DNA from 3 places in the Massilia sp. IC2-476 genome. Region 2 is predicted to be linked to each of the others. Evidence: predicted binding sites of a transcription regulator. Region 2 holds the regulator's gene; each other region holds the start of a gene.
The links. Region 2 encodes HrcA, which represses chaperone genes, less so after heat shock. Its sites were predicted from a motif close to TTAGCACTCNNNNNNNNNGAGTGCTAA; they were not measured.
Positions count from the first base shown of each region.

Region 1: groES (co-chaperone GroES) is a predicted target of HrcA. The motif match lies at 2,117-2,143, and genes of this name have one in related genera.
Region 3: rpoH (RNA polymerase sigma factor RpoH) is a predicted target of HrcA. The motif match lies at 1,767-1,793, and genes of this name have one in related genera.

Region 1 is NZ_JAJFER010000001.1:772,660-775,914, reverse strand. It holds gene groL (chaperonin GroEL) at 55-1,701, opposite strand; gene groES (co-chaperone GroES) at 1,749-2,039, opposite strand; gene LK539_RS03565 (hypothetical protein) at 2,422-2,667, shown strand; gene LK539_RS03560 (cell division protein ZapA) at 2,664-2,975, shown strand; RNA gene ssrS (6S RNA) at 3,032-3,212, shown strand.
Region 2 is NZ_JAJFER010000005.1:411,041-414,295, forward strand. It holds gene LK539_RS16045 (outer membrane protein assembly factor BamE) at 1-523, opposite strand, end outside; gene fur (ferric iron uptake transcriptional regulator) at 602-1,030, shown strand; gene hrcA (heat-inducible transcriptional repressor HrcA) at 1,211-2,227, opposite strand; gene LK539_RS16060 (HAD family hydrolase) at 2,297-3,007, opposite strand; gene LK539_RS16065 (hypothetical protein) at 3,249-3,255, shown strand, end outside.
Region 3 is NZ_JAJFER010000002.1:285,728-288,982, forward strand. It holds gene LK539_RS06195 (hypothetical protein) at 23-694, shown strand; gene rpoH (RNA polymerase sigma factor RpoH) at 753-1,643, opposite strand; gene ftsX (permease-like cell division protein FtsX) at 2,169-3,083, opposite strand; gene LK539_RS06210 (cell division ATP-binding protein FtsE) at 3,080-3,255, opposite strand, start outside.

The DNA.
Region 1 (3,255 bases), on a different contig from region 2:
AAAAAGCCTGCAGGGCGCGAACCCTGCAGGCTTTTATTTTCGTGCGGGGACGAATTACATCATGCCGTCCATGCCGCCCATGCCGCCCATACCACCCATGCCGCCCATACCGCCGGCCGGCTTGTCTTCAACGACTTCCGAAACCATGCAGTCGGTGGTCAGCATCAGGCCGGCGATCGACGCTGCATTCTGCAGTGCCGAGCGGGTGACCTTGGCCGGATCCAGCACGCCCATTTCAACCATGTCGCCATAGGTGCCGTTGGCGGCATTGTAGCCGTAGTTGCCGGTGCCGGCGATGACGGCTGCCACCACGACCGACGGCTCGTCGCCGGCGTTCTGGACGATCATGCGCAGCGGCTCTTCCATGGCGCGCAGGACGATCTTGATGCCTGCGTCCTGGTCAGGGTTGTCACCCTTGATGTCCAGCGACGAACGTGCGCGCAGCAGGGCCACGCCGCCGCCCGGGACGATGCCTTCTTCCACGGCAGCGCGGGTTGCGTGCAGCGCGTCTTCCACGCGTGCTTTCTTCTCTTTCATCTCGACTTCGGTGGCTGCACCGACGCGGATCACGGCAACGCCGCCGGCCAGCTTGGCCACGCGTTCCTGCAGTTTTTCGCGGTCGTAGTCCGAGGTTGCTTCTTCGATCTGCACGCGGACCATTTTGACGCGTGCTTCGATCGATTCAGCGGCGCCGGCGCCGTCGATGATGATGGTGTTTTCCTTGCCCACTTCGACGCGCTTGGCCTGGCCCAGCTCCTGCAGGGTGACCTTTTCCAGGGTCAGGCCGACTTCTTCGGCGATGACCTGGCCGCCGGTCAGGATGGCGATGTCTTCCAGCATGGCCTTGCGGCGGTCGCCGAAGCCAGGCGCCTTGACGGCGACGGTCTTCAGGATGCCACGGATGTTGTTGACCACCAGGGTCGCCAGCGCTTCGCCTTCGATGTCTTCGGCGACGATCACCAGCGGACGGCCGGCTTTTGCAACTTGCTCCAGCACCGGCAGCAGATCACGGATGTTCGAGATCTTCTTGTCGCACAGCAGGATGAACGGGTTCTCGTGAACCGCGACCTGCTTGTCCGGGTTGTTGATGAAGTACGGCGACAGGTAGCCGCGGTCGAACTGCATGCCTTCCACGATGTCCAGCTCGTCGTTCAGCGACTTGCCGTCTTCGACGGTGATGACGCCTTCCTTGCCGACTTTTTCCATCGCCTCGGCGATACGCTCGCCGATCGAGGTTTCCGAGTTGGCCGAGATGGCGCCGACTTGCGCGATCTCTTTCGAGGTGGTGGTCGGCTTGGCGATCTTCTTCAGTTCTTCGACGGTGGCGGCGACGGCCTTGTCGATGCCGCGCTTCAGGTCCATCGGGTTCATGCCGGCGGCGACGAACTTCATGCCTTCGCGGACGATGGCTTGTGCCAGCACGGTCGCGGTGGTGGTGCCGTCACCGGCGTTGTCGCTGGTCTTCGAAGCGACTTCCTTGACCATCTGCGCGCCCATGTTCATGAGCTTGTCCTTCAGCTCGATCTCTTTCGCGACCGAGACGCCGTCCTTGGTGACGGTCGGGGCGCCGAACGAGCGCTCCAGCACCACGTTGCGGCCTTTCGGGCCCAGGGTGACTTTGACTGCGTTGGCGAGGATGTTGACGCCTTCGACCATCTTGGCGCGCGCTGCGTCGCCGAACACTACTTCTTTAGCTGCCATTTTTTTATTTCTCCGAATGAATTCGTGAATGTTCTATACGAGGAGGATTACTGGGCCACGACGGCCATGATGTCTTCTTCGCGCATGACCAGCAGTTCCTGGCCATCGACCTTGACGGCCTGGCCCGAGTACTTGCCGAACAGGACGCGGTCACCGACCTTCACTTCCAGCGGGCGAACCTGGCCGTTTTCCTGCACCTTGCCGTTGCCGACGGCGAGGATCTCGCCCTGGTCCGGCTTCTCGGCGGCCGCGTCTGGGATGATCAGGCCGGATGCAGTTTTGGTTTCCTGGTCGAGACGCTTCACGATTACGCGATCGTGCAGAGGACGAAGGTTCATGCAAAACTCCTTATTTTTCAGTGGTTTGACTAGCTATTCGATGCCGCCGCCAGAGGGCGTCGGCCTGGAAACGGTTGTTAGCACTCTCAATCGACGAGTGCTAACGCAACATGATTATAGGGATCATAACTTCCCATTTCAAGCGGGAATGTGGGGGATCGAACCGACTTTTTTGCGAAAACACAATCCAATAGATGGGTTGTACACTCTCGCCTGTGGCATCCGCGACAATAGCCGGGCAGCGTACACCGGAATCGCGCCGGGGGGCCACACGGATGGCCGCGCCCCCGGGCGCCCCATGGCCACGGCCCGGACGCCGTCCTCCTCCTGATGGAGGCGCGATTCGGTTGACGGAAAAACGAACTCAGTCCTATAGTGTCGAATGATTTCCGAATTTCAAGACCTCTCCGACAAGATCGACCGGCTCGCCCAGCTGACCCAGTCGCTGCGCGCCGAGAACCACCTGCTGCGCCAGGCCAACAGCCTGCTCAGCGCCGAGAACCAGGAGTTCAAGGAGCGGCTGGTCCAGGCCCAGTACCGTGTCGAAGCGCTGCTCGCCGAGCTTCCCCTGCCGGAAGCCCCTGCGCCCGAGGATGACGCCGACGAAGCGAACGAGGCTACCCAATGATCCATCTCGATTGCACCATCATGGGCCAGCCCTACCGCCTGGCCTGTCGCGAAGGCGAAGAGCGCACCCTGCGCGAGGCGGTCAGCTACCTGGACGGCAAGATGTGCGCGCTACGCGACTCGGGCAAGGTCCGGGGCACCGACCGCATCGCGGTCATGGCGGCGCTCAGCGTGGCGGCGGAGTTCCTGTCGGTCAAATCGCCCCAGGGCCCCCTGTCCGACATGTCGATCCTGGAAGTGAAGCAGAAGCTGGAAGCGATGCACACCGTCCTCGACAAGGCTTTGTCGACGCAGGAAAATCTGTCCTGAATGTCGGATTGGATTCAGTTTCGGTTGACATGCTCGGTCAACAGAGTAAACTGCGCTCTACCCTGCGGTGTTCGAGATTTGTCATATATTCCTTGAACCATTCTTTCGCATAGGTTGCGGGACATGCCTGGTGGGCGCGAGCGTCACTAGTCTGACGAACCCGAAATCGAGCTGACTGCGACCACCTTGAGCCTTTTGGTTCGGGATGCCGGCAATAACGACACAGGCGGGGCTACACACACGAGCGGTTGCGCACCTTGGTACGCAGCCGCTTTTTTTA
Region 2 (3,255 bases):
CGGCGATGCGGTCGATGTATTCGCGCTCGGTCGGCAGGTTGCCGCCTTCGAAGCGCTCGACCTTGTCGTCCTTGAAGTAGACGGTGACGCGGCTGGTGGTCAGCTCGCCGTTGCCGCGCGCGAGGTAGAACGGGTAGTCCCAGCGGTCTTCGTGGAACACGTCGGTGAGCAGCGGCGAGCCGAGGAGGAAGCGCACCTGGTCGCGGCTCTGGCCGACCTTCAGTTCCCTCAGCATTTCCGCCGACACGAAGTTACCCTGCTGGATGTCGGGGCGGTAGGGCGAGAAGATCCAGAAGAACTTCTGCAGCTTGGACGCCTGGACGGTCTGGGCGCCGGCATTGGCGGCGGCGGCAGATCTCTGGGCGTCGGCGACGATGGTCGCCGGATCCGTTTCCACCGGTGCAGCCGGGCGCGTCTGGTTGCGCCAGGCCGCGCAACCGGACAGCATCAGGGTGCAGGCGAGGCCGGCCGCAAGCGCTGCCCGGGCAGAGAATCGACGGAAAACGGCTGGTTTGACGTGCATAGGTAACCTCAAAACGTTTGAGCGGGAGCTCCAAAACGCTATATCATAAAGCACTATGCCAAACAACGAGCAACAAACATGAGTAACAACCCCACCGACCTGAAGGCCAGCGGCCTGAAGGCTACCCTGCCGCGCCTGAAAATCCTGGAAATCTTCCAGAACAGCTCCGTACGGCATTTGACGGCGGAAGATGTCTACAAGATCCTCCTTGCCGACAACATGGACGTGGGCCTGGCCACGGTGTACCGCGTGCTGACCCAGTTCGAACAGGCCGGCCTGCTGAACCGCAACCACTTCGAGACCGGCAAGGCCATCTACGAGCTCAACGCCGGCTCCCACCACGACCACCTCGTCTGTCTTGACTGCGGCCACGTGGAAGAGTTCTACGACGAAGAGATCGAGTCGCGCCAGCACAAGATCGCGGTGGAGCGCGGGTACAAGATCGCCGAGCATTCGCTGGCGATTTATGGGAATTGTGTGAAAGTGGGTTGCCCGCGGAAGCAGTGAACGCTCAGGCTGACTCGACGCAGGCAAAATTGGATCCCGGCCTTTGCCGGGATGACGGTCTTAAGGCTACAGGAATTAATAGCGGCAACTGACCGCGCGCTAACCAACGTCGTCCCGGCGAAGGCCGAATCCATGCCACTGGCATTGATTCGCCCAAGTTTCGCTCCGCAGCCAGATACGTCAAGACTGGCTCAAGGCGTTCGACAACAGCTTCGCCGTAATATCCACAATCGGAATCACGCGCTCATAGGCCATGCGCGTCGGTCCGATCACCCCCAGCGTCCCGACAATGCGCCCATTGACCTCGTAGGGCGCCGTCACCACGCTCATCTCGTCCATCGGCACCAGCTTGGATTCGCCGCCGATGAAGATCTGCACTCCTCCCGCCTTGCTCGACACGTCGAGCAGTTGCATCAGGCCGGTCTTCTGCTCGAACATCTCGAACATCTGGCGCAGCGAGCTCATGTTGGAGGACAGGTCCGTGACCGACAGCAGGTTGCGCTCCCCGGCGATCACCATGTCGTCGCCCTCGGCCATCGCTTCGCTGCCCGCCTCCACCGCCACCTGCATCAACTTGCCCATGTCGTCGCGCAGCTGGCGCAGTTCGCCGCTCAGGCGCTGGCGCACCTCGTCGAAGGTGAGCCCCGCGTAGTTCTGGTTCAGGTAGTTGGCCGACTGCGTCAGCTGGCTCGGGCTGTAGTCGACCTCGGTCAGCAGCAGGCGGTTCTGGACGTCGCCGCGCGGGTCGACGATCACCAGCAAAATGCGCTTCTCGGACAGGCGCAGGAATTCGATCTGCTGGAACACCGACTCGCGCCGCGGGCTTTGCACCACCCCGGCGAACTGCGAGAGCGAGGACAGCATCTGGGCCGCGTTGGCGATGATCTTCTGCGGCTGCTGCGCGGGCAGGCGCATGTGCTGGGCGGCGGCGGCCTGCTCGTCGATGTGCTGCACGGTAAGCAGGGTGTCGACGAACAGGCGGTAGCCGCGTGGGGTCGGGATCCGGCCGGCCGAGGTGTGGGGGCTGGCCACGTAGCCCATCTCTTCGAGGTCGGCCATGATGTTGCGGATCGTGGCCGGCGACACGTCGAGGCCGGAAATCTTCGACAGCGCACGCGATCCGACAGGCTGGCCGTCGGCGATATAGCGTTCGACGAGGGCTTTGAGCAGGGTCTGGGCGCGGGGTTCGAGTTGCATTGCGGGTTGACAGTACAGATAGGCGGAAGGTCGCTCTCTATTATGCACGCTTGCGCGGCTGGCGCCAGTTCATCCGTGCTCGCGCTTGAGCCAGTCCAGCAGGCCGTCCATGCTGCTCACCTCCGCGTCCGGCCTGACCTCGTCCGGCAGGTAGTTGACCTGGCCGGTCCGGTTCATCCACACGGCGCGCAGGCCGGCGCGCTGGGCGCCGTAGACGTCGAGCCGCAGGTCGTCGCCCACATACACGGCCTCGCCAGGTGCCACGTCGAGCTGGCGGCAGGCTTCCAGGAAGATCGCACGGTCCGGCTTGGCCACCCCGAAAGCGGGCGCCGACACCGAGGCGTCGAAGTGGCGCGCCAGGCCGATCGTCTGCAGATCGGCATTGCCGTTGGTGACGGAGCCGATCCGCACCCTGCCCTTCAGGCGCAGCAGGCCGGGCAGCACGTCATCATAGGGAATCACGGCATTGCGGGCGGCGAAGAACTCGGCCATCGCCTGTTCCACCTTGCCGGCGTCCTCGCCGGCCTGCTCGAAGGCGGCGATCAGGCCGGCGCGGCGCAGGGCGCCGAGGTCGAGCTGGAATTCGGGCCGGCGCGCCAGCAACTCGAGCCTGGCCTGGCGCAGGGTCTCGATCGTGTACTGCTGGGCCACCCGCGGCGCATGCTCGCGCAGCCAGGCGAACAGGATCTGCTCGGCCTCGATGATCACCGGGGCGATCGGCCACAAGGTGTCGTCGAGGTCGAACAGGACGGCTTTGGGCCAGGGACGGCGAGGGATCATGGTCGGATCAGTGGGAAGATGGGCGTTCAGGGCAAGCATAGCGAGCGCGCCTGTAGAAAGCAATCGTACGCACCCGGGCGGAACCGACAGTTACACCGTGATACAAAGGCAAACCGTCCAGCTGCTTGCCAAATGGACTAAAATGTCGGGCGATCATCCGTTCACTGCGCGTCCGACCGCGTTTCCCGCGGGCCCTTGCACACGCTTTGCACGTTCACCAGTCAGATTTTTTGGAGAAATTATGAAGA
Region 3 (3,255 bases), on a different contig from region 2:
TCTTTATTGCCACGGAAACGCCATGCACGTAGAAGTACCCAAATCCCACTCGTTCAAGGAATTCGCCGGCGAGTACATCATGATCGTCGTCAGTATCATCACAGCCCTGGCGCTGGAAAACGGCGTGCACCGCTACCACCAGAACCACCGGGCGCACGAGGCGATCCGCAATATCGACGCCGAGCTGGCTGCGAACCTGGCCGAGGTGCGCTCGGTCATCAAGCAGAACCAGCAGCAGATCGACAAGACGGCGAAGATGAAAGAAATCCTGCTGGCCAACATCAAGGCCGGCAAGGCAGACAAGGAGGCCGTCCAGCTCGCGGTGGAGGGGGGCGGAGGACGTTTCGGCGTCAACATGTTCTCGCCCTCGATCCAGCGCGAGGCCTGGGACGTCGCCGTGGCCAACCAGGCCCTCACCTACGTCGAGACCGAAAGGCTGAAGCATTACGCGATGCAGTACGCGAACATGCGGGATACGCAGCAGGTGCTCGCGAACCGGGGTACCAGCTTCATGGATTACACGCAGGTAGCGAATACCTTCAGCAGCTTCGAGCTGGGTGAGATTGACGCACGCAGCGTCTACCGCGTCCTCACGCAGGTCAACTCGACCCACGAGGCGACCAACAGCATGTTGAAAGGGCTGGAGAAGCTGCTGGTCGAGGAGCAGGAGAAAACCGCGAAGCTCACACACTGAGCCGACGCCAGAAAAAGAAAAAACCCGCCGCAGCGGGTTTTTTGTTGGCTAAGCCAGCTTACACGTAAGCCGCCAGCGCGCCCTTCATCTTCTTGAGCGCTGCCGATTCGATCTGGCGGATGCGCTCGGCCGACACGCCGAACTCTTCAGCCAGCGTGTGCAGCGTGGCGCCCGAACCGTCGTCGTTGGCCAGCCAGCGCGCTTCGACGATGCGGCGCGAACGCGGGTCGAGCTTGCCCAACGCAGTCTCGAGGCCTTCCGACTGCAGGCGGTCGACCTGCTCGGCTTCCAGCACGCGGGTCGGTTCCTGCTGTTCCGAGGACAGGTAGGCGATCGGCGCGAACTTGTCGTCTTCGTCGTCGGTCGGCGATTCGAGGGCGATGTCGCGGCCCGACAGGCGGGTTTCCATCTCGATCACTTCTTCGCGCTTGACGTCGAGCATCTTCGCCAGCTCGTCCACCTGGCTCGGGGTCATGGTGTCCAGGCCCTGCTTGTTGCTGCGCAGGTTGAAGAACAGTTTGCGCTGGGCTTTGGTCGTCGCGACCTTCACCAGGCGCCAGTTCTTCAGGATGTATTCGTGCATCTCGGCCTTGATCCAGTGCATCGCGTACGAGACGAGACGCACGCCCTGGTTCGGGTCGAAGCGCTTGACGGCCTTCATCAGGCCGATATTGCCTTCCTGGATCAGGTCAGCGTGCGGCAGGCCGTAGCCGAGGTAGCCGCGCGCGATCGACACGACCAGGCGCAGGTGCGACAGGACCAGCTTCTGGGCGGCATCGAGATCATTCTTTTCGTGCAGGCGCTTGGCCAGCGAAATCTCTTCTTCGTGGGTCAGCATCGGCAGGCGATTGACGGCCGAGATATAGGCGTCAATATTGCCGAGATTGCCGGTGAAACCCAGATTCAGGGCGCGACTGCCGGCAGGAACCAATGCGGATTGTGCGGACATGTTCATTTCCCTTATAGTAATCTTGCTGCATCCCCAATGTGCCACGGACACATGCCGCGTGACACCAGCGTTACCGCTTGTTACTGGATGCTCTTCTTGATTTCGCTTTCTTCGAGACATATATTAGCACTCTCCATGGGTGAGTGCTAGGCAAGCCATCGATTTGTCGAAATCGATTAAGTTTGGCTAAAGTATTGCCTTTGGGAATCAAAATCCTGCCGATTCCACTGTAGAGCAGGCGACCTGTATTTGGTTGATTCAGCTCAAAAGTGAGCCATAAACAGCTGGAAAACGTGTTAGAGACAGGTTAAAGGCGCGGGAACGGGTCTTCTGTTGGATGGCGCACGTTCGCTGGGGACGTTCTGTAGGAATTCAACCCGTCTGAACGTAGGGAGGGTCGGCTGAGCCTTTCTGTGGGTGCTTAATGATGACTGACCGCGTGGGCGGGAAGACCCGCCCACCCTACGGTGCATTGGCTGTTCGTAGGGTGGGCGGATTCCGCCCACGCGGTCTACGCCAGCTAGATTACTGCACGCGCGCCAGGTGCCGCTGCACCGACAGCATCGCCCCGATCAGCCCGAGGCCGGCACTGATGGCCAGCACGCCCGCCGTTTCCAGCGCACCGAGCGGTGTCAGCTGGAATTCCGAGGCATACAGCCTTGCAAACTCGGCAATCGCGCTGTTCAGGGGATGCAGCGCCAGCATCACCGCGCCGAGCGCCACCGCGCCCGCACACAGGCCGAGCAGGGCGCCCGTGTAGTAGAAGGGGCGGTGGATGAAGTTGTCCGTCGCGCCCAGCAGCTTGGACACGGCGATCTCTTCCTTCTGCGTCAGCACCTGCAGGCGGATGGTGTTGAACACCACCGCGATCACCACCACGCCCAGCGTCACCGCCAGCAGCAGCAGGGCCAGGCGCAGGATGCGCAGCAGGGCGGTCAGGCGCTTGACCCAGGCCGAATCCACCTGCACGGTGTCGACACCGGGCAGGGCGCGCAGCTGTTCGGTGATGGCGTCGACCTGGGTGGCCGCGCCGCTGCCCGCCAGCTTCATCACGAAACTGTCCGGCAGCGGGTTGTCGCCCAGCGTGTCCAGCACGTCGCCCAGCCCGCTCTTCTCCTTGAGCGAGGCCAGCGCCTTTTCGCGCGGCACGAAGGCGATCTCGGACTTGCCGGCTTGGGCCAGAATCGAACGGATCTGCGGCTGCAGGCTGGAGGCCTGCTCGCGCGTGGCTTCCGCCTTCATGAACAGGCTGATTTCCGGATCGACCGACAGCTGTTCGGACAGCGGCCGCACGTTGTCGAGCAGGGTGATGCCGGCAAACGGCAGCATCAGGGCAAAGGCGACCACGAGCACGTTGAACAGGAAGCTGCCCGGCGCCTTGCGCACGGTGGACAGCGCGGCGCCGAAGGCGAAGCGGTGCTGGCGGACCCACGGGCTCATACGGCACCTCCCATCAGTTGGCCATGTTCCAGGCGGATCACGCGCGCTTGCGCACTGTCGAGCACCTGCTCGTCATGGGTCGAGATCACGCAGGTGACGCCCACGGCGTTAAACGCGCGCAGGGCATCGAGCACCTTGTCGGCCGCCACGCGGTCGAGGTTGGCGGTCGGCT